3 regions of the Brevibacillus sp. GCM10020057 genome follow, and region 2 is predicted to be linked to each of the others. Evidence: riboswitches for the same ligand, from Rfam matches in the RefSeq annotation. Region 2 holds a riboswitch; each other region holds the start of a gene.
The links. A riboswitch is a leader RNA that binds a small molecule or an ion and turns the genes downstream of it on or off. The one in region 2 is predicted to bind S-adenosylmethionine.

Region 1: it holds a riboswitch for S-adenosylmethionine, as region 2 does, so the genes downstream of both, ACFSO0_RS12980 (pyridoxal phosphate-dependent aminotransferase) here and ACFSO0_RS06330 (homocysteine synthase) in region 2, are expected to answer to the same signal.
Region 3: it holds a riboswitch for S-adenosylmethionine, as region 2 does, so the genes downstream of both, metH (methionine synthase) here and ACFSO0_RS06330 (homocysteine synthase) in region 2, are expected to answer to the same signal.

What each region holds. Positions count from the first base shown of each region.
Region 1 covers NZ_JBHUJW010000041.1:210,474-217,640, forward strand. The annotation lists gene ACFSO0_RS12955 (hypothetical protein) at 1-126, shown strand, start outside; gene moaC (cyclic pyranopterin monophosphate synthase MoaC) at 269-751, shown strand; gene ACFSO0_RS12965 (MFS transporter) at 755-2,026, shown strand; gene ACFSO0_RS12970 (DMT family transporter) at 2,180-3,079, shown strand; gene ACFSO0_RS12975 (hypothetical protein) at 3,099-3,236, shown strand; SAM riboswitch class I at 3,288-3,403, shown strand; gene ACFSO0_RS12980 (pyridoxal phosphate-dependent aminotransferase) at 3,504-4,682, shown strand; gene ACFSO0_RS12985 (hypothetical protein) at 4,889-5,359, shown strand; gene ACFSO0_RS12990 (aminotransferase-like domain-containing protein) at 5,546-6,754, shown strand; gene ACFSO0_RS12995 (family 1 encapsulin nanocompartment shell protein) at 6,889-7,167, opposite strand, start outside.
Region 2 covers NZ_JBHUJW010000021.1:85,978-93,144, forward strand. The annotation lists gene ACFSO0_RS06320 (TasA family protein) at 1-414, shown strand, start outside; gene ACFSO0_RS06325 (hypothetical protein) at 587-895, shown strand; gene ACFSO0_RS06330 (homocysteine synthase) at 974-2,275, opposite strand; SAM riboswitch class I at 2,368-2,475, opposite strand; gene ACFSO0_RS06335 (rhodanese-like domain-containing protein) at 2,793-3,104, shown strand; gene ACFSO0_RS06340 (SCO family protein) at 3,131-3,757, shown strand; gene ACFSO0_RS06345 (YqzG/YhdC family protein) at 3,760-4,026, opposite strand; gene rnjA (ribonuclease J1) at 4,351-6,021, shown strand; gene ACFSO0_RS06355 (BrxA/BrxB family bacilliredoxin) at 6,110-6,541, shown strand; gene ACFSO0_RS06360 (aldo/keto reductase) at 6,641-7,167, shown strand, end outside.
Region 3 covers NZ_JBHUJW010000043.1:1,046,975-1,054,141, forward strand. The annotation lists gene ACFSO0_RS18885 (bifunctional homocysteine S-methyltransferase/methylenetetrahydrofolate reductase) at 1-978, opposite strand, end outside; gene metH (methionine synthase) at 1,009-4,458, opposite strand; SAM riboswitch class I at 4,592-4,692, opposite strand; gene ACFSO0_RS18895 (YjcZ family sporulation protein) at 4,907-5,008, shown strand; gene ACFSO0_RS18900 (hypothetical protein) at 5,299-5,793, shown strand; gene argS (arginine--tRNA ligase) at 6,139-7,167, shown strand, end outside.

The DNA.
Region 1 (7,167 bases), on a different contig from region 2:
TTTGCCAAAGTGCTCCGCTTTTCCTTTCACGACAGGCTCATTCAGACGGAGAGCGGGTTTACCTGGCACAGGCAGCTTCCGCTCACGAACCGGGGCGTGCTGATTTCCGAGCTGGCCGGCTGGTAAATGGTTGTGTTTGTCCCCCGATACTTTCGCGATTGCTTTTCTCCCAAAGCCAGAGTAAGGTAGAGGAGGCGCAATCATCCTGGATGCAATGAGGCGAAAATCGGAGGCAGTCCGAATTTTCGCTTGTTTTTGGAGGACGACAATGAGTGACCTGTTGACGCATTTTAATGAACAAAACCGTGCCCGCATGGTGGATGTATCGGAAAAGGACAGTTCGAAGCGCGAAGCTGTGGCCCAAAGCAAAATTTCGATGAAGCCGGAGACGCTGGCGCGCATTCGCGAAGGGCGCATCGAAAAGGGCGATGTGCTCGCGGTCGCACAGGTGGCGGGAGTCATGGCGGCGAAAAAGACGTGGGACATCATTCCGATGTGCCATCCGCTGCCGCTGACCGGGATCGACATCCGCTTTGCTTTTGCCGATGACGAGACGCTCGTGATCGAAGCGATGGTCAAAACGACTGGAAAAACCGGTGTGGAAATGGAAGCACTGACTGCAGCAAGCGTCGCAGCCTTGACAGTGTACGACATGTGCAAGGCGATGGACAAAGGCATGGTAATCGGTCCGACCAGCCTTTTGCTGAAGACAGGCGGAAAAAGCGGCGACTTCCGCCGGGGAGAGAACTGACAGATGAATCAGGCGTGGAAATCCTATCCGAGCAGCATTCGGCTCCTTTCGATTGCTGCCGTCATTTTTTCTACCGGCATGGCTTGTATTTGGCCGCTGGTTACGATCTACATTCACGAGTATCTGGGCAAGCCGCTGACGACAGCTGGCTTGCTGCTCATGTTAAACCAGGGGGCTTTTCTCATCGGCAGTCTGGCAGGCGGCATGCTCTTTGACCGCTGGGGGAAGATGAAGACGATCGTGCTGTCCTCCCTTGGCATCATCGTCATTTCCCTCTTTTTGGGCTTTACGGCCAACTTCACGGCCTACACCGTCTTGCTGCTGCTAAGCGGCTTGTTCTACGGGATGCTCTCGCCCGTCATGAACGCGCTCGCCGTCGTGCTGTGGCCCGAGGGAGGACGCAAGGTCATGAACATGATTTACGTGGCGCTGAACGCAGGCGTCGCGGCCGGCTCCGCACTCGGCGGGGTACTGGCGAGCGTGTCGTTTGCCTGGACGTTCTTCGGCAACGCCATTGCCCAGGTCTGCGTGTTCGCGATGTTCATCTTCATCCTGCCCCGGCACCTGCAAGCCGCTGCATCCGGGCAGCCAGACGGGAGCGTGGAGCTGAGGGCGGCAGACAGTCAGGCGTCAGCCGCTTTGGAAGTGCCGCGGGACGCAGCGACTTCTGTTCAAAAAGTCGTATGGGGAGCGCTGGTGCTGCTGTGCGCAGGGCTTCTCATCAGCTGGATCGTCTACGTGCAGTGGACGACGGTGCTGTCTGCCTACATGCAGTCGCTCGGCATTTCCTTGCGCCAATACAGCCTGCTCTGGACGTTGAACGGAGGGCTCATCCTGTTCGGGCAGCCGCTGATCGCGTGGATCATCAGGCGCCTCGCCCGAACGCTGCGTGCACAGTTGCTGCTGGGGACGTATGTGTTCGCCTTGTCGATGCTGATTTTGTCGCAGACGACCGCCTATGCCGGTTTTGTCGCGGCCATGTTCGTGATGACGATCGGCGAAATGCTCGTCTGGCCTGCCGTCCCGACCGTAGCGGCAGAGTTCACGCCACAAGGACGGGAAGGCTTCATCCAGGGGCTGGTATCCGGCACCGGCTCGGCAGGCCGCATGCTCGGTCCGCTGCTCGGGGCTTTCATCTTCCAGACGTTCCAGGCGCAGGGGCTGCTGTACATCATGGCTGGATTGTCCCTTTTGTCCGTTGCCTTTTTCGTTCTGCAAGGCTCCATGCAAAAGCGCGGCAAACGAAGGGGCATCCAGGCGACGATCGAAAAATAGAGCAGCGAAAAGGCGCCCGGCTTGTGCCTTTTGCCCAGATGAGAAGGCAAGTGCAGCAACCGGCAAACTTCGATAGCCGTGGAATCTTTGGCCTGCTAGAATACAAGCATGGCATTGCTGTGCATGCAGAATACGAAGAGGGAAGGGATTTGTGTGTCGCGGTCGTTGGTTCTGGTTTTGACGATGCTCAGCCTGATTTGGGGCGGGTCGTTTTTCTTTATGAAAATATTGCTCCACGAGTTCGGTCCCTGGACGATTGCCTTTCTGCGCTCGGCGCTCGGCCTGATCACGATCACCATCGTCATGCTCATCCTGAAAAAGCCGCTGGAACTGAAGCGGATCGCCTGGGGCCCGATGGTGAGGATGGCCTTGATCAATACGGCAATTCCCTGGGCGTTCATCGCCTTCAGCGAGACGCGGGTGACGAGCACAATGGCATCGGTCCTGAATGCGACGACACCGCTCTGGACGCTGGCGATCGGGATTCTGTTCTTCAAAGCCGCGGTCGGTCGCATGCAGTGGCTGGGGATGCTCATCGGCTTTTGCGGAATCATCGTCCTGCTCGACGTGAACCCTGTCTCCATCGTCTCCGTCGATGTGCTCGGCTTTCTATGCATGATGGCAGCGACCTGCTGTTATGCGGTCGGCGGGCAGTTGTCCAGGCGGCTGCCGGGCAACTTGTCTGCTTACCAGATCACGTTCGGCACCTTGCTTAGCTCTACGCTCGGCAGCGGGAGCGTTGCGTTGATGACAGAATCCTGTTCCTTCACCGCCTTCACTTCGGGCAGTACCCTTGGGGCCTTGGCGGGGATCGGCGTGTTTGGCTCCGGCATCGCGTATATTTTGTACTACTACCTGGTGCAAAAGGGCGGGCCGGAGATTGCGTCTCTCGTGACCTATCTGGTGCCGGTCACCGCCTTTGTCTGGGGCTATGCGCTGTTGCATGAAGCCATTACGTGGAACCTCATGGCAGGCATGGTCTTTATTGTGGGCGGCGTATTTTTGACGGGCAGACGGGAGAAGCCGAAAACGCAAGCGACTGTGGAGACGTAAAGGGGAAAGCAGGCTGCAGATGTCAGGCAGCCTGTTTTTTTGTCTGGAAGGCTATTCCACCGCGAAGATGCGGGCAAGGCTGCTCGTCCTGGCGCTCGCAGATGCTGCTGCACGATGGGGCGATGGTGCAAATGCAGCAAGCATCTTGACACGCTGATACGGCTCAAGTAGTATGAAGAAGATTCAAAACATTATATTCCGTGTACTTTACTTATGCAGAGAGGTGGAGGGACTGGCCCGATGAAGCCCGGCAGCGGATCTGTTTGCCCCGGCGGCAAAAGATGCTGTGCCAATTCCAGCAGGAGTATTCCTGGCAGATAAGGACGTGACGAAGCTGATCTACCCCTTTTTCTGTAAGGAAAAGGGGTTTTTGTTGCTCATATCGCGCTACCTGCATTACCCGACAGAAAGGAAATGAAGACAGATGCGTATTCAACCCTCTGACATGATCGAGCGGCTGCCGACACAGTTTTTTGCCACGCTGGTAGCGAAAGTAAACAAAGTGATCGCAGCCGGGCACGACGTCATCAATCTCGGCCAAGGCAATCCCGATTTGCCGACTCCCCCGCATATTGTAGAAGAATTGCAGGCAGCCGCCGCGCTCCCGCTGCATCATAAATATCCGCCGTTCAGCGGCCGCCTGGAGCTGAAGCAGGCAGTCGCGCATTGGTACAAGCAAGAATTCGACGTCGATCTCGATCCGGAAGAAGAAGTCGCCATCCTGTTCGGCAGCAAGACGGGCTTGGTGGAAATCTGCCAGGTGCTGATGAACCAGGGCGATGTGGCGCTGGTTCCGGACCCCGGCTATCCGGACTACTGGTCCGGCGTGGCTGTCGTGGACGGGCGCATGGTCATGATGCCGCTTCGTGCTGAAAACGGGTTTTTGCCGAACTACGGCCAGATCGCCCAGGCAGATCTGGAGCGTGCGAAGCTGATGTTCCTCAACTACCCGAACAATCCTACCGCCGTCAATGCTCCGATTGAATTTTTCGAGGAGACGATTCGCTTCGCCCGCAAAAACGAAATCGTCGTCTGCCACGACTTCGCCTACGGAGCGATCAGCTATGACGGCAAGAAGCCGGTCAGCTTCATGCAAGTGCCGGGGGCAAAAGAAGTCGGCGTCGAGTTTTACACGTTGTCCAAGACGTACAACATGGCAGGCTGGCGCGTCGGCGCGATGGTCGGCAACCGCGAGCTGGTGCGGTTGATTAACCTGATCCAGGACCACTACTTCGTGAGCCTGTTCGGAGCCGTGCAGATGGCCGCCGTCAAAGCCATGGCCGGATCGCAGCAGTGCGTCCGCGATCTCGTCGCGGTGTATGAGAGCCGGCGCAACGCTCTGTTTACCAACCTGCACCGCATCGGCTGGCAGGCGCAGCCCTCCCAAGGCTCCTTTTTCGCCTGGCTCCCGGTTCCGAGCGGCTTTACGTCCGTCGAATTTTCCGATTTGCTGCTGGAAAAAGCCCATGTCGTGGTAGCGCCTGGAAACGGTTTTGGCCCGACCGGCGAAGGCTACGTGCGCGCCGCCCTGCTGTCCGATGAAGCGCGTCTGGCAGAGGCTGTGCGCAGAATCGAGCAGCTCGGCATTTTTGCCAAAGCATAACATACAAAGGTAATACCGAAGAAACAGACCGCATTCACTGACCGATTCAGCGAGTGCGGTCTTTTCTTGCAGGACGAAAAGCGCAGCCAGAGTCACTATCAATAAAAATCATTCTCATTATTGACAGATAATGATTTTCATTATAGGATAGGAATTGCCGATGATAATTAGTCTCAATGACAACTTGGGCAAAACGGGAGGGTACCATGCGCTATCAGATTAACGGCTACACGGATATGTATACGGTGATCGCCAACGAGCGGAAGATAGGCGGGGCCATAGAAGCCAGCTCGATCCGGCTGCGTACGGGAGAAGTTTACGCCAATGCGGTACTCACTCGCCTGGAAATGTCAGGTGCGCATTTTTGCTCGATCGGTTTTGTGACGGAAGAAGGTCAGAGACTGATTGTCCACGTAGACGACATCAGCATGATTGCCGATGCTCGCCATGTCGATGTGTGCGAGCTGCGCAACGAATACATGCGGGCCGAGAAAAAGGCGGACCGTCTGAAACGGCTGAAGCGTCTGTGCGAGTTGAACGAAGGCAGCTGTACGTTGACGTTCCAGGAGGAAGCCTTGCTCCTGGCACAGGACGTGGGACTGGAAGAAGCGCATGCCCGGTTCGACCTGTCGTTCCTGCCGCAAGCAGAGAAATCGCGAGTTGTGCGGATCGCGTAGAGATCGCTTTCCATGAACAGATACATAGCCTCTTTCCCATGCGGAAAGGGGTTTTTCGTTTTCGGCAGCGGAATCGAACAGCCGCTCGACATAGCTAAAACCTATTCCCCCATAGCAAGCGAGCATTGGACATTGCTTGTCGGCAGTGATAAAACAAGATTAAACAAAATCAAGGGGGAACGGAACATGGAGTATTCATTTTCAAAATCAGTCGAAGCATTATCCTCCTCGGCGGTCCGGGAAATCTTGAAGCTGACACAAGGCAATCAGGTTCTCTCGCTGGCCGGGGGATTGCCGGCAGAGGATTCTTTTCCGATCGCAGAAATGCGGGAAGCGTTTGACCGCTCGTTCGATTTGGGTGCGAAGGCTCTGCAGTACGGTCTGACCGACGGCTATTTGCCGTTGCGCGAATGGGTGGCTTCCCGCATGAAGCAAAAACAGATGAATGTTGGCGTGGACAATATGCTGCTGACCACCGGCTCCCAGCAGGCCGTCGACTTGCTTTGCCGCGTCTATTTGGACGAAGGCGACGTCGTGCTGGTAGAAAACCCTACGTACCTGGCTGCGGTCCAATTGTTCCAATTTCGTGGTATTCGCGCCATTCCGGTGGAGGGAGACGCTGAAGGCATGGATCTGGACGATCTGGCGGCGAAAATCGCAAAATACCGCCCGAAAATGGCCTACGTCATCCCGACATTTGCCAACCCGACCGGAAAGGTGTGGTCGCTCGAGCGCCGTCTCGGCCTGCTGCGTCAGTGCAAGGAAAATAACATTCTGATTCTGGAGGACGATCCGTACGGCGAAATCCAGTTTGACGGACAGGAGCCATACCGCTCCATCTTTTCGCTGGATGAGCATCCGACCGACTCCTGTGTCGTCTACACCAGCACGTTTTCCAAGATCGTCGCGCCAGGTCTGCGCACCGGCTGGGCGATCGGGGATTCCCGCGTCATCCAGATGATGGTCAAGGCAAAACAGGCCGTCGATCTGCAGTCGAGCACCATCGACCAGATTGCGCTGCACCAGCTGTTGTCCCGCTTCGATCTGGACAGCCATATCCGGAAAATCCGCTCCTCCTACCAAGAGCGCATGGAGTGGATGCATGAACTGATGACTAGGCAGCAATGGGAAGGCGTGACGTGGGAGAAACCGCGCGGAGGGATGTTCTTCTGGGTGAACCTGCCGCAGAACTTCGATGCCGAAAAACTGCTCGCGCTCTCCGTAAAAGAAGGCGTGGCTTTCGTACCGGGCAAGCCGTTCTATGCGGAGGAAGCCAGGCTCAATACGATGCGCCTGAACTACACCCTGCTCAATCGCGAAGACACGCAGCTGGCGATTTCCCGCCTGGGCAAAGCACTGGCGCAGTATCAGCAAACGGAAGCCGTCACGAACTAGGCAGCAACGAACGCCTGGCAAACCGGGCCGCCACTGGACATAGATACAATTGCCGGACAGGAAGCTGTTCCCTTTCTGTCCGTACCAAAAAGACAGCCAAAAGAGTGGCTGTCTTTTTCAATGTCCGGGGACGATTATTCTTCTGTCTCTTCCAGCGTGCAGATGGCAGTCGGACGCTTGATGCGCAGGACGACGCACTCGTAGACGCGGAACAAGCTGTTCATTTGCTCGTCTCCGAGGAAAGACGTGTCGAAGTCTTCAGCGACGGCCAGGTCGAGATTGTGGCGGCCGGTTGCGACGAGGACACCCGCGCGTCCCTTGATCGTCGGAGATTGGAAGACGCCGTCGGTGACGAGGTTGCGGACGTGGTCGATCTCCAGCACGTTGGTTCCTTTGTGGACGCGGTGCAGCAG
Region 2 (7,167 bases):
TGGATGGAAAGAACCTTTGTAGTAGAAAACGAAGGCAGCATCAGTGTAGACAAACTGCTGATGAACATCGACTACACCATTAACGATGTTGACAACAACAATGGCGCGGAAGACTTCGATGAAAACCTGAAAGTGTATCTCCTGAAGAGCACCGATGAAAACATTCCGCTTCCACAACGCATTATCGTAAATCCAAACAACGGCAAAACGCTGAAAGAACTGAAAGCAATGGGCAAGCTGGACATCAGCAGCTGGTGGACTCAAAACTTCGACCTGAGACCTGGCGATAGCGACAAAATCTACGTAGGTATCGAATTTGTGAACAAAAACGAAGACCAAAACCGTTTCCAGGGCGACGGAGTGAACCTCACATTCAACCTCGAAGGAACTCAAAAAGCTGGCGAACGCCGCTAATAGCAAGCAAAGGTGGGGAACTACTCCCCGCCTTTTCGCTTTGCTTCGAGAAAAATAGCGAATCTCAACCTGACGGAGGATTTACGATTCACAGCAAACCATTTATGATGCGGTGGGATATGTTTCCGTTTGTGGAAACGAAACCAAAATGAAAATGAAGGAGTGATTGAAATTGAAAAAGTGGAGACAAAAGGTAGCTGCTTCTCTCTTTCTCCTGTCGCTGGCAATTCCCGCGTCCGTCTACGCCGACAATTCCTCGGGAACAGATGACGTCCATGGCTATGAGGACGAGCCGTTTCAGAAGTATTTGGCCGAACTGATCGACAGTCTGGACGATACAGACTACGGAAGTTTCCTCTCGGACGCGGAGATAGCCAGATTTTCGGAGGAAAACGAGGATGACGGAAGTGGCAGGTCTGATCTAAGAGAGCGCGTATATGCGTGGATTATCAGGCACGTCGATGGTCCAAAAGGCAATTGACGGAGCTTTGCAATCGGGAGCGTAATAGGAAAGCAAGTCCCCCAAGCAGAATGGCCAGGGGGACTTGCCTGTTTTTGGTCAAGCCGTGATCTGTTCCGTTACCGCCTTCAACGCCTGTTCCAAATCTTCAATAATATCCTTGATCGACTCCGTCCCGATCGACAGGCGGATCAGCCCTGGCGTCACGCCTGCAGCGACTTGTTCCTCCTCGGTCAACTGCTGGTGCGTAGTGCTCGCCGGATGGATGATCAGCGACTTGGAATCGCCGACGTTGGCCAGGTGGGAGAACAGCTTCACGGAATCGATCAGCTTCTTGCCTTCTGTCACGCCGCCGCGGATGCCGAAGGTGAGGATGGCGCCTGCGCCGTTTGGCAAATATTTTTGCGCCAGCTTGTAGTTCGCGTCGCATACCAGACCCGGATAGTTGACCCACTCAACAGCCGGATGGGAGGCGAGGTACTCGGCGACAGCCTGGGCGTTCTGGCTGTGGCGTTCCATGCGCAGGTGCAGCGTCTCCAGGCCCTGCAGGAACAGGAAGGAGTTGAACGGAGCGACGGCGGCGCCGATGTCGCGCTGCAGTTGGACGCGCGCTTTGATGATGTAGGCGAGCGGTCCGACTGCCTCCGTGTAGACGACCCCGTGGTAGCTCGGGTCTGGTGTGGTCAGGCCGGGGAACTTGCCGTTGTTCCAGTTGAATTTGCCGGAGTCGACGATGATGCCGCCGATGGCCGTGCCGTGTCCGCCGATGAATTTCGTCGTGGAGTGGACCACGATGTCCGCGCCATGCTCAAACGGGCGGCACAGGATCGGAGTGGCGAACGTGTTGTCGACGATGAGTGGCACGCCGTTTTCGTGCGCGATGTCGGCGATCGCTTGCAGGTCCGCTACGTCAATGCGGGGATTGCCGATCGTTTCGCAGAAAAACGCTTTTGTATGTTCATTGACGTACGCGCGGAAGTTGTCCGGGTTGGACTGATCCACAAAATGGACCTTGAGGCCAAGGCGCGGCAGCGTATGGGCAAACAGGTTGTACGTCCCGCCGTAAAGGCTGCTGGATGCGACGATTTCGTCTCCGGCTCCCGCGATGTTGAGGATGGCAAAGGTGATCGCTGCCTGCCCGGAGGCCGTCGCCAGGGCACCGACGCCGCCCTCGAGCTGGGCCACCCGTTTTTCAAAAACGTCCTGTGTCGGGTTCATGATGCGCGTGTAGATGTTGCCAAATTCCTTGAGGGAGAACAGGTTAGCCGCGTGCTCCGTATCGCGGAAGACGTAGGAGGTCGTCTGGTAAATCGGGACGGCGCGGGAGCCAGTCACCGGGTCCGGCTCCTGGCCTCCGTGTACGGCAATCGTTTCAGGTCTCCATTGTTGCTGATTCGACATGAGTATCTCTCCTTTTTCTATAGATAGGATGAAAACAAGAAAAAACGGAGCCCACTCTGAGTAGAAGAAGGCTCCGGTCATACACGGAAGTACGTTCATCTCTCAGAATCTATGGATTCTGCAGGAATTGGCACCTCACATGCTCACATGCAGGTTGCCGGGCTTCGTCGGGCCTGTCCCTCCACCACTCTTGATGAAAACGGCATATCTGATGTTGTCACAATTGTATGAAAAAGGCAGTTGGCTGTCAATAATTAATGAAAAGTTATCAGGGAGGATTAAATGGGTATATCGGGCGAGCGGGAGAGGGAAAACGGCAAGTAGAGCATGGCCTTGCGATTTCTTTCTTAATTTTATATGGAAGGCTTCGCGGTCAGGAACGCGGAAGGGCGCACTCCAAACTGCCGGGGCGCAGTTTGCCCGTTAGAAAAGCGAAAGCCCGTATGATATGATGGGAAATGGCATGAACGGATCTTATTTGCAAAAAGAACGACATGATTAGGAGGATTCATCGACCATGAGCAATGGCGTAAAGGAAATCACCCCGGAAGAATTGCTGGCGAAGCTGGAAGCGAATGAAAACGTACAAGTGATCGACGTGCGCGAGGTAGACGAGTGGAACGCGGGCCACATCAAGCAGGCGAAGCTGATTCCGCTTGGCTTTTTGCCGCATCGCATCGACGAGCTGGACAAAGACGTGCCGATCGTGATGGTTTGCCGCAGCGGTGCGCGCAGCCATATGGCGACGGAATATTTGACAGCCCAAGGCTATGATGCAGCCAACATGGTAGGCGGCATGCTCGCATGGCCAGGAGAAACAGAGCAGTAAAAACGCTAGGGGGGAGGAAGCGACTCGTGAGTGAAGCAGCGAAGCAGCAGCAGGAAACAGGTTTGCAGCGCCACTGGTTCCCCGTGCTGACGGGTGTCCTGATTTTGGCGATCGTCGGCGTGTTTGGCTACAAGTACCTGACCAGAGAAACAATTCCGGTCATGAAGGCGCTCAGCGACTTTTCGCTGGAAAACAGCAACGGCTCGACGTACACTTTCTCGGATAGCAAAGGAAAGGTGCGCCTGGTCGAGTTCATGTTTACCAAATGCCCGGATATTTGTCCGGCCACAACGTACAATATGTCGCTGATGCAAAAAGAGCTGAAGACGAAGGGGCTGTTCGGGGACAAGGTGGAGTTCGTGAGCATCACCTTCGATCCGGACTCTGACACGGCGCAGGTCCTGCAGGAGTACGCCGGGAAGTTCCAGGCAGACCCGACCGGCTGGAAGTTTTTGCGCGGAGATGCCCAGGCCGTGGAGAAGGTGACGAAGGACTTCGGCATCGCTGTGCTGAAGCAGCCGGACGGTTCCTTTGCCCATACGGCGCGCATGTTCCTCGTGGACGGGGACGGCAACATGCGCCGCGCGTACGGAATGGGCGCCGAAATGGACATGGATCAGATCATGGCGGACATCGAGCAGTTGGCCGACTAGGGTCAGCGCGTCTCCTCGAAACGGATGCGCAGCAGCTTTTCCGTTTTTGTCTCGAATTCAATATGAACCAACAACGCCCACACGCGATTGCCCTGCTGGAGCAAGAGCTTGAACGTCTCCTCTGACGTGGTGGGCGTTTTGATTTTGCGGCCGACGTGGAGGTAGTCGATGATTTTCGCCTGCGGATACGCCTTCATCGTCTGCTGCATGGCGATTTGGCCCCATTTGGCATAGGGGGGCTGGGCGGCCGCCGGCATCGTCCAGAGCATGGAGCTGGACAGCAGCAGGGCGGTGACAATCGTTTTTGCTTTGGACAGCATCGGGCCCGGGCTCCTTTCATGAGGACATGCGGACTGGAAATACTCTGTGTGCGAGTAGTTTGCCCGAATGTCCTGCAGAAGAGCCGGTTTTCTTGCTTTTGGCTTCATAGATTATGTACAATTTGCCAATAGGTAAAAAGGATGGCCTGCAGGGACGGGCGAATTGCCCCATTTCCCTCGTACAGATTGCAAGACTGGATGAAACGAACGCCTCGCGTTGTGTTACAATAAGAATGGCATGCTTGGTTCGGGTTTCCAAAATCATGCACGATGATGTTAGGAGGAAAGAGATTGAGCGACGTTAAGATATTCGCAATGGGCGGCCTCGGCGAGATCGGAAAAAACATGTATTGCGTCGAGTACGAAAATGAGATCGTTATTATCGACTGCGGGGTGAAATTCCCTGAAAACGAGATGTTCGGGATCGATCTGGTCATTCCCGATGTTACGTATCTGGTAGAAAACCAGCATAAAATCAAGGCGCTTTTGTTGACGCACGGACACGAAGACCACATCGGGGCGATCCCTTATGTGCTGCGGCAAATCAAGGTGCCTGTGTACGGCGGACGCCTGACCCTGGGCTTGGTCAAGGCGAAGCTGGAAGAGCACCGCATGCAAAACGATGTCAAGCTGATTCCCATTTCCGAAGACACGGAGATTCCTTTCGACAAGCTGAAGGCGACCTTCTTCCGGACGAACCACAGTATTCCGGATTCGTTCGGGATCGTGCTGCACACGCCGGAGGGCATGGTCATCCACACCGGCGACTTCAAGTTTGACATGACGCCGGTGGGGCAGCGGACGGAATACGGCAAGATTGCCCGCATCGGCGCGAGCGGCGATGTGCTGGCTCTGCTGTCGGACAGTACCAACAGCGAGCGCTACGGCTTTACCATGTCGGAGCGTACGGTAGGGGAAGGCATTCTCGACGTGGTGCGCAAAGCGCGGGGGCGCATCATCCTCGCGACCTTTGCCTCCAACGTACATCGCCTCCAGCAGGTCGTGGACGCAGCCGAGCAGTGCAACCGCAAAGTGGCGGTCATCGGCCGCAGCATGGAAAAAGTATTTTTGATCGGACAAGAACTGGGCTACATCCAGATGCCAGAAGGTATGCTGATCGATATCAAGCACATCGACAACTACGCGGACAATCAGGTGCTGGTCATCTGCACGGGCAGCCAGGGCGAACCGATGGCAGCCTTGACGCGCATCGCGTCCGGCTCCCACCGCACCGTTTCCATTTACCCGGAGGACACGGTCATCATCTCGGCTTCTCCGATCCCGGGCAACACCATCAACGTGAGCCGGACGATCGACAAGCTGTACCGCGCAGGGGCGAATGTCGTGCTCAACCAGGACTTCGACATCCACGCTTCCGGCCACGGCAGCAGCGAAGAGCTGAAGCTGATGCTGAACTTCATCCGTCCCAAATACTTCATCCCGATCCACGGGGAGTACCGGATGCTGAAGACCCACTCCAAGCTGGCGCAGCAGGTGGGAATCGACGAGAGCAACATCTTTATCATGGACAATGGCGACGTGCTGAACTGCACCCGCGAAAAAGCATGGCTGAGCAAAGTGCAGGCGGGCATCGTCCTGATCGACGGCAGCGGCGTGGGAGACGTAGGAAACATCGTCCTGCGCGACCGCAAGCATTTGGCGGAGGATGGCCTGATGGTCGTCGTCGTCAGCCTGGACATGAAGAACTTCAAGATTTTGACCGGGCCGGACATCGTGAGCCGCGGCTTCGTATACGTGCGCGGTTCCGAATCGCTGATCCAGGAAGCGACCATGCTCGTGCGCCAGCGCCTGCAGGAAGCGCTGGATAAGAAAATCAAGGAGTGGTCGGAGCTGAAGGCGCAGATCAACGAAGTAATCAAGCCGTTCATCTACGAAAAAACGGGCCGCAACCCGATGATCCTGACCATTTTGATGGAAGTGTAGCTGCGGAGCACTTCCCGATTCTCGCCCGGACATGATCCGGCTATAATGGAAGTAATGGAAAACGTGAAGCATAAAGGAGAGTTGCCCTATGATGTCCTATGAAGCATATATGAACCAGGTAATTCAGCCGATGCGCGATGAGCTGACCCGCAATGGCTTTACGGAGCTCCGCACGGCAGAAGAAGTCGAACAAACATTGCCAAACGCCAAAGGACTGACCTTGGTCGTGGTGAACTCCGTGTGCGGCTGTGCGGCAGGTCTGGCTCGTCCGGCGGTTGTGCACTCCCTGAAGCACCCGAAAAAGCCTGACAACCTCTACACCGTTTTCGCCGGACAAGACAAGGAAGCGACTGCGAAAGCCCGCGAATACTTTGAAGGCTACGCTCCGTCCTCCCCGTCCTTTGCGATCATGAAAGACGGAAAAATCATGACGATGATCGAGCGTCACCAGATCGAGAACAACGATCTGCAAACGATCGCAAACCTGTTGACGAACGCGTACGAAACATACAGCAACTAATCGTTGCCGGAAATAGGCAAGGCGCTCGAGCTCGGGCGTCTTGTTTTGCGTGTGTGAGCCAATCATATTTTCTAACGAGAGGAAAGGGGATTTGGTCGGATGCAGACCCGTTCATTTGGACGAGACCCGCATCAGGTCTCGCTGCTGGGGTTTGGTGCCCAGCGCATTGTAGACGAGCATGACTGCACGGAGGAGGAAGCGATCGCGATCATCCGGCGTGCCGTGGAGGCGGGAGTCAACTACTTCGATACGGCTCCCAGCTACAGCGACGGACAGTCGGAGACACGGGTAGGCTTGGGGCTGAAAGGGCTGCGCGACAAGGTGTGGATCGCGACCAAGACTGGCGGGCGCACCCGCGACCTCGCCCTGCGGGATCTGGAAGGCAGCCTGAAACGCCTCCAGACGGATTACATCGACGAGTGGCGGATGCACAACATCATGAAGCCGCATGACCTCGAGGCGATTTTCGCCAAGGGCGGGGCGCTGGAAGCGTTGATCGAGGCCAAAGAGCAGGGGCTGATCCGCAAAATCAGCATCAGCGGCCACACGGACCCGCGCCTGCTGGCGGAAGCCATCCGCCGCTTCCCGTTCGACAGCGCCCTCGTGGCCCTGTCGGCGCTCGATCA
Region 3 (7,167 bases), on a different contig from region 2:
GACGCGCTCGACGATGCTGGGCTTTCCTTGCTCGCGGATATTTTGCACGGTCACCTGCGGACGTTCTCCGGGGACGACCGTCGGATTCACGCGAACCAGCGGCTCCAGCTCTTCCAGTGCGTCCGCCATCGCTTTTACGTGGGCAGGCGTCGTACCACAGCAGCCCCCGATCAGACGGATGCCTTGTTCCCGCAGCCGCAGCGCGCTTTGGCCGAAGTAGTCCGGTGCCGACTTGAACGCGTATTCTCCGTCCATCAGGCCCAGGCGGCCCGCGTTCGGGAAGGCTGACAGCAGTGCACCATCCGGAACGACCGTACTTTCAAACGAGCGCAAAATTTCAGCCGGACCAAGTCGACAGTTGAGGCCGACGATGTCTGCTCCCGCCGCTTTCAGCTTGGCAAATGCATCCGTGAGCGAATATCCGTCCCGCGTCCGGCCGACCTCCAATGTCGCCAGCTGCGCGATCAGCGGCGCGTCTGTCAGCGGACGAATCACATCGAGCGCCAGCAGCAGCTCTTCCAGGTCGAGGAACGTCTCCAGGATGATGCCATCGACCCCTGCATGCAGCAAGGCAATCGCCTGTTCTTCGTACTGGTCGCGGTATTCGTCCAGCACTTTTTTGCGCACGCGCCCGGCCAGGATCGAGCCGATGCTCCCGGCAACGTAAGCGTCGTCCCGCGCGGACTCGCGGGCGAGCTTCACGGCAAGCCGGTTGATTCGCGCCACTTTATGCTCCAGCCCGTAGCGCGATAGCGAATCGCGGTTGGCGGCGTACGTGTTGGTCTCCAGGAGTCTTGCTCCTGCGGCGTAGTACGAATCGTGCACTTCCTGCACCAGTGTCGGATTGGACAGGCACAGCTCCTCGAAGCTTACGCCGACCGGGACGCCCAGCCTGTGCAGCTGGGTCGCCATCGCTCCGTCCCCGATCAGCAGGTGGTCCTGCAAGTATGCCCGCAAATCTTTCTTGCTCCAGGTCAACTCAATCACTTCTCTCCTTTTGATTCCGTTTTATGTTTCAAACACCGACGGTCCGGCGTTAAAATAACGAGCTTCCGGGTGGGCGAATACCATTGCAGAAACTGATGCTTCCGGCTCCATCATGAAGCCTTCTGTCAGCTGCACCCCGATGTCTCCCGGCTGCAGCAGGCGGAACAACTGTGCCTGATCCTCCAGATTCGGGCAGGCCGGGTAGCCGAACGACACGCGGATTCCCTGGTAGCGGGCGCCGAATCGCTCCAGCATCGTCATTTCAGCTGGATCGGGAATGCCCCACACATCGCGCATGATGTGGTGAATCCGCTCGGCGAACGCCTCGGCCAGCTCCAGCGCCAGCGCCTGCAGGACGTGGGAGCGCAAGTAGTCGCCGCGTTCTTTCAACTCGGCAGAACGCTCGCGGATGCCGCCGCCCGCCGTCACGGTCAGGAAGCCGACGTAGTCCATCTCCCCGCTCTCCACCGGACGCAGGAAGTCGGAGAGGCACAGATGCGGCTCCTCCTGCTGGCGCGGGAAGTCAAAGCGTTCCAGCACCTTGCTGTGGTCGTTCGGATCGTAGACGATCACCTGGTTGCCATCTGACTGCGCCGGGAAAAATTGATACATCCCGTGCGCCGTGATCGAGCCTGTCTGCTTCGCATCGCTTAGCAATTCCTCAACCAGGCCGTACAGCTCGAGCACTTTTTCGTCGCCGGATTCGATCAGTTTGTCGACGTTGCCGCGCACCCCGAGATGCTTGCCGAGCAGCATCCGCAGATTCAGATACGGCTGCAGATGGCTGATCGGATACTGACGCAGGACATGTCGCTCGCAATCCGGCGGGACGTGTACCGGTACGGTCTTGCTGACGGCAGAACGGGCAGGCAGCGCCGATTTTGGTTTGGGTGCAACTGCTGGCTGGGCGTCCGCCGCAGCTTCCAGCAATTGCTGCTGCTCTTCTGCGAGCCGCTTCCGCTCTTCCGGATTTTGCAGCCGGTTCACCAGCTCTAGCCCATCCATCGCATCTTTGGCATAGAGGACGATGCCGCGGTATTCCGGCGCGATCCGGTTGGAAGTAAACTTCCGGGTCAGCGCTGCCCCCCCGACCATCAACGGCACGTCGATCCCTGCATCACGCAAGTCTTGGGCGGTAATGACCATCTGCTGTGCGGATTTTACCAACAGCCCCGACAGACCGATGGCATCCGGCTTTTCCTCGCGGCATGCCGCAATCAGTTGCTCCGGCGGCACTTTGATGCCAAGGTTTACGACTTCGTAGCCGTTGTTCGCCAGGATGATTTCCACCAGGTTCTTTCCGATGTCGTGCACGTCGCCTTTGACGGTCGCGAGCAAAATTTTTCCTTTGGCCGCCGAGTCCAATTTTTCCATGAACGGCTCCAGATACGACACGGACGCCTTCATGACCTCGGCGCTCTGCAGCACTTCCGCGACGATCAGCTGGTTGCCGTTGAACAGCCGCCCTACCTCTTCCATCCCGGCCATCAGCGGACCGTTGATGATCTCGAGCGGCGCGTATTTCTCCAGCGCGAGCTTCAGGTCGTCAAACAGGCCGTCCTTGGAGCCTTCGACGACGTAGCGCGCCAGACGTTCTTCCAACGTCAGCGACGACGCTTCCACGCGCACTTCTTTTTTCTTGGCACGGTAAAACTCGGTGAACGCCGCCAGCGTCTCGTCGCTTGTCTCGAACAGCAGCGCTTCGGCGAGCCTGCGTTCTTCCTCGGGAATCGAGGCGTAACGCTCCAGCTTCTCGGTATTGACGATGGCGTAGTCCAGGCCAGCCAGCGTCGTGTGGTACAGGAACACGGCATTGAGCACTTCGCGACCTGCGGCTGGCAAGCCGAAGGAGACGTTGCTGACCCCAAGGATCGTCTTGCACTCCGGCATCGCCTGTTTGATGAGGCGGATGCCCTCGACCGTTTCCCTGGCGGAGCCGATGTACTGCTCGTCGCCCGTTCCAACCGGAAATACGAGCGGGTCAAAAATGATGTCCTGCGGCTTCACCCCGTATTGGTTGACCAAAATGTCGTAGGAGCGCTTCGCCACTTCCAGCTTCTTCTCCCGGGTGGTCGCCATCCCCGATTCCTCGATCGTCCCGACGACGACAGCAGCTCCGTATTTATGGATCAAGGGCGCGACTTCCTCGAAGCGCTCCAGTCCGTCCTCGAGGTTGATCGAGTTGAGGATCGCCTTCCCCTGGGAATAGCGCAGCCCCAACTCCATGACCTTCGCATCGGTGGAGTCGATCATCAGCGGCGCTTTCACTTTTTTCACAACATACTGCAAAAAATTCTCCATATCTGCATACTCGTCACGGTCCGGATCGGCCAGGCAGATGTCGATGACCTGTGCGCCTCGCTTCACCTGCGCGCGCGCGATGTCAGACGCTTCCTCGTACTGGCCTGCCGCGATGAGGTCGCGGAATTTTTTCGACCCGATGACGTTCGTGCGCTCGCCTACAAGCAGCGGGCGATTGTCGTCCTCCACGTAGACGACTTCGATCCCGGAGACGGCGCTGACCGGCCTCGTGACCTGTGCGCGCGGCTTGCAGTCTTTCAACGCTTCCGCCATCGCCCGGATGTGCTCCGGAGTCGTGCCGCAGCATCCGCCGGCGATGTTCAGCCAGCCCTGCTCGGCAAAGGCGCGCATTTTCGCTGCCAGTCCTTGCGGGGTCTCGTGGTAATGGCCGTTCTCATCCGGCAGCCCGGCGTTCGGGTAACAGCTCACGCCGCATTGCGCGAGCGAGGCCAAGGTGCGCAGATGGTCGCGCATGAATTCCGGCCCGGTGGCACAGTTCAGGCCGACCGAGACCGGCTCGAGATGCTCCAGCGAAAAGTAGAACGCTTCGATGTTCTGTCCGGCCAAGGTCGTCCCCATCGGCTCGATCGTGCCGGAGAGCATGACGGGCAGCTCTGTCCCAAGCTCCTCGAACGCCTTGCGGATGCCGATTCCGCCCGCCTTGACGTTCAGCGTATCCTGGGAGGTCTCCAGCAAGAGCACGTCGGCTCCGCCCAGAATCATCCCTTTTGCCTGGCGAAAGTAAGCCTCCACCAGCTCCTCGAACGTGACCCCGCCTGTCAGGGACAAGGTCTTGGTCGTCGGCCCCATGGAGCCTGCCACGTAGCGCGGCCATTCCGGTGTCGAAAATGCGTCCGCCGCTTCCTTCGCCAGCTTTGTCGCGGCGATGTTGATTTCCATGTCTTTGTCTGCCACGTTGTATTCGGCCAGGACTACCGAGGTGGCTCCAAACGTATTGGTCTCGATAATGTCGGCTCCTGCCTCCAGATACTTTTCGTGGATGGAGCGGATCACATCGGGTCTCGTCAAATTCAACAGCTCGTTACAGCCGTCGTACTCCTCGCCGCCAAAATCGTCAGCCGTCAGATTTGCCTGTTGCAGCATGGTTCCCATTGCTCCGTCGAGAATCAGAATTTTTCGGGAAAGCTGCTCGCGAAAGGTTGGTTTCATCAGCTTGCTCCTTCTTGGCTTTTTTTTAAGCCCTGTCGTACATGTCAGTGAACGAGATGTGGGTACAAAAAAATCCCCTTCTTTGAAGAAAGAAGAGGATTTGTCCGCGGGATACAGAAGCGCAAAAGTCATCCTCTCATCTTTCAAAGCCGTAGCTTTGCTGGAATTGGCACCGGATTTTAACCGGTTGCCGAGGCTTCATCAGGCCAGTCCCTCTGCCTCTCTGGATAAGAGTTGTACATCGTTATGCGATTGTTTTGAAAAAGCTCGATCACATTTGCAAGTATCTTAACACCCCCCTGACTTCGCGTCAATTGAGATTTTGTCTACTATTTGCTTTTATCCGACTCCATCGCGCCCATTTTTGCAGGAACTGGTCATTCGCCCACGCCATTCTGTACGTCCGTGTATAGACTAGAGCATAACGGAAAGGAGGGGGAAAACAAACATGAGTACATCTTTCTGCGGCGGTTTTTTTGGTGACAGCTTCGCATTGGTGCTCGTACTGTTTATCCTGCTGGTCATCGTTGGGTGCTCTGAAGACTGCTAATGACGGTGGATAGAAAAACGCTACAATGCAAGGCTCATGGATGAGCGGCCGCAGTTGAAGCGGCTCGCTCCCATGCGCCCCGGAATGGATGAACGCCCTCGCTTATGAATTCCCCTACGTGGCAAAGAGCCTGGAATTTCCTCTAGGCTCCTTTTGCGTTTCCTTCTTCCCCGTTCGTTGTCACCCCTCCCTTCCTTTGCTATACTGAAGGGATAAGAAATGGCAAGCGAGGCACGTTAGCGTTTGGCGTAAAGCCTCGGCGCTTGGCAATACTAAAGGAGCGAACCCATGTGGATACACTCGAGGCGCGTGAAAAAGACGAATTTTTATCCTGTCTGGAGACGATCAAGCAGCTTGAGACCAGCGAATTTGAGACATACTCCATCGTAAAGCACCGGGAGTCGGGCGAACATTTCTTGCGCTATTTCCTGTCCCATATCAACCTGTCCGAAGGCGGGCGGCGGGATGACTACGATCACTTTATGCCGCTTGATTCAGACGATGTGCTCGGGCTGATGTTTGGCGAACAGGAGTATCGGTTTCCCGACCATTGGCGCCGCTCGTACCTGCGCAGCGGCAACGACAACCGCCTGATTCCCTTCGATCCGTCGGAGAATTACGACCTGGAAGAAGATGCGGCAGCCGAGCTCGCCATGCTGCAGCAGTTGGAGCTGTTCAAGCAGCAGTGGATGAATGCGGAAAACCAGAGCGCCGAGGAAAGGGAAAAGCTGACCCGGGCTTACTTCTCCGAACTGGACAAGATTTTGAAAAAACCGGAGGAGTGAGTTGCACAATAAGCAGCTCACCAGCTATAATGCTAATGAATAGTTGATTCGTTGATGAGGAGAGTACCTCATGGAAACGGCACAAGCGAGTCGGGGACGGTGCAAGCCCGACGCCAGACCATGCGGGGAAGCGCACCTCGGAGAAGCGGCCTGAAGATCTGCAACCTGGCAGATTGCGTAAGGTTTCGCCGGGACTGCCCGATACAGCAGACAAAGCGGTTTTTGCCTGGCGCAAAAACAACAGGAGTGGCACCGCGGGAGCACAACCTCTCGTCTCTTTCTTACAGGAGACGCAGAGGTTTTTTATTTGGGCACTCCATCTTTTCAATGAGAAAGGGGATTCACATGAGCTACAAACATCTGGTGGCGGAAAAAATCGCCGCTGCGCTCGCACAGCAGGGCGTGGAAAACTTCCCGAAAGATACGGTCTACGGCATGCTGGAAACGCCGCCGAATCCGGCAATGGGAGATATTGCCTTCCCTTGTTTCCAATTGGCGAAAGCATTGCGCAAAGCCCCGCCGATGATCGCCTCCGAGCTTGCCGGACAGTTGGGCGGTGCGCCACTGCGCGAAGTGGCGGCAGTCGGCCCGTACGTCAACCTGTTCCTCGATCAGGCGAGCGTTGCCGAGCAAGTCATCGGCGAGATCTTGACGCAAGGCGCAAACTACGGCAGCAGCAATGTCGGCGGAGGACGCAAGGTGCCGATCGACCTCTCCTCCCCTAACATCGCCAAGCCGTTTTCCATGGGCCATCTGCGCTCGACCGTGATCGGCAACGCGATCGCCAACATCCTGGAGAAACAAGGCTACGAGCCTGTGCGCATCAACCACCTTGGAGACTGGGGCACCCAGTTCGGCAAACTGATCGTCGCCTACCACCTGTGGGGAGACGAAGCCAAAGTGAAGGCAGAGCCGATCAAGGAGCTGCTCACGCTGTACGTGCGTTTCCACGATGAAGCGAAAGAAAATCCGGCTCTCGAAGACCAGGGCCGCGAATGGTTCAAAAAACTGGAGGACGGCGACGAAGAAGCGCTCCGTCTGTGGAAGTGGTTCCGCGACGAATCGCTGAAGGAATTCATGAAAATTTACGACTTGATGAACGTCTCCTTCGACTCCACCAACGGCGAAGCGTTCTACAACGACAAAATGGACCGCGTCGTCGAACTGCTGGAGGAGAAAGGGCTTCTGACGGAATCGGAGGGCGCACTCGTCGTCAATCTGGACGAATACGACATGCCGCCTTGCCTGATCAAAAAATCGGACGGCGCGACGCTGTATGCGACACGCGACCTGGCCGCCGCCCTGTACCGCCACGAAACGTACGACTTCGCCAAAGCAGTCTACGTCGTCGGAAACGAACAGCGCCTGCACTTC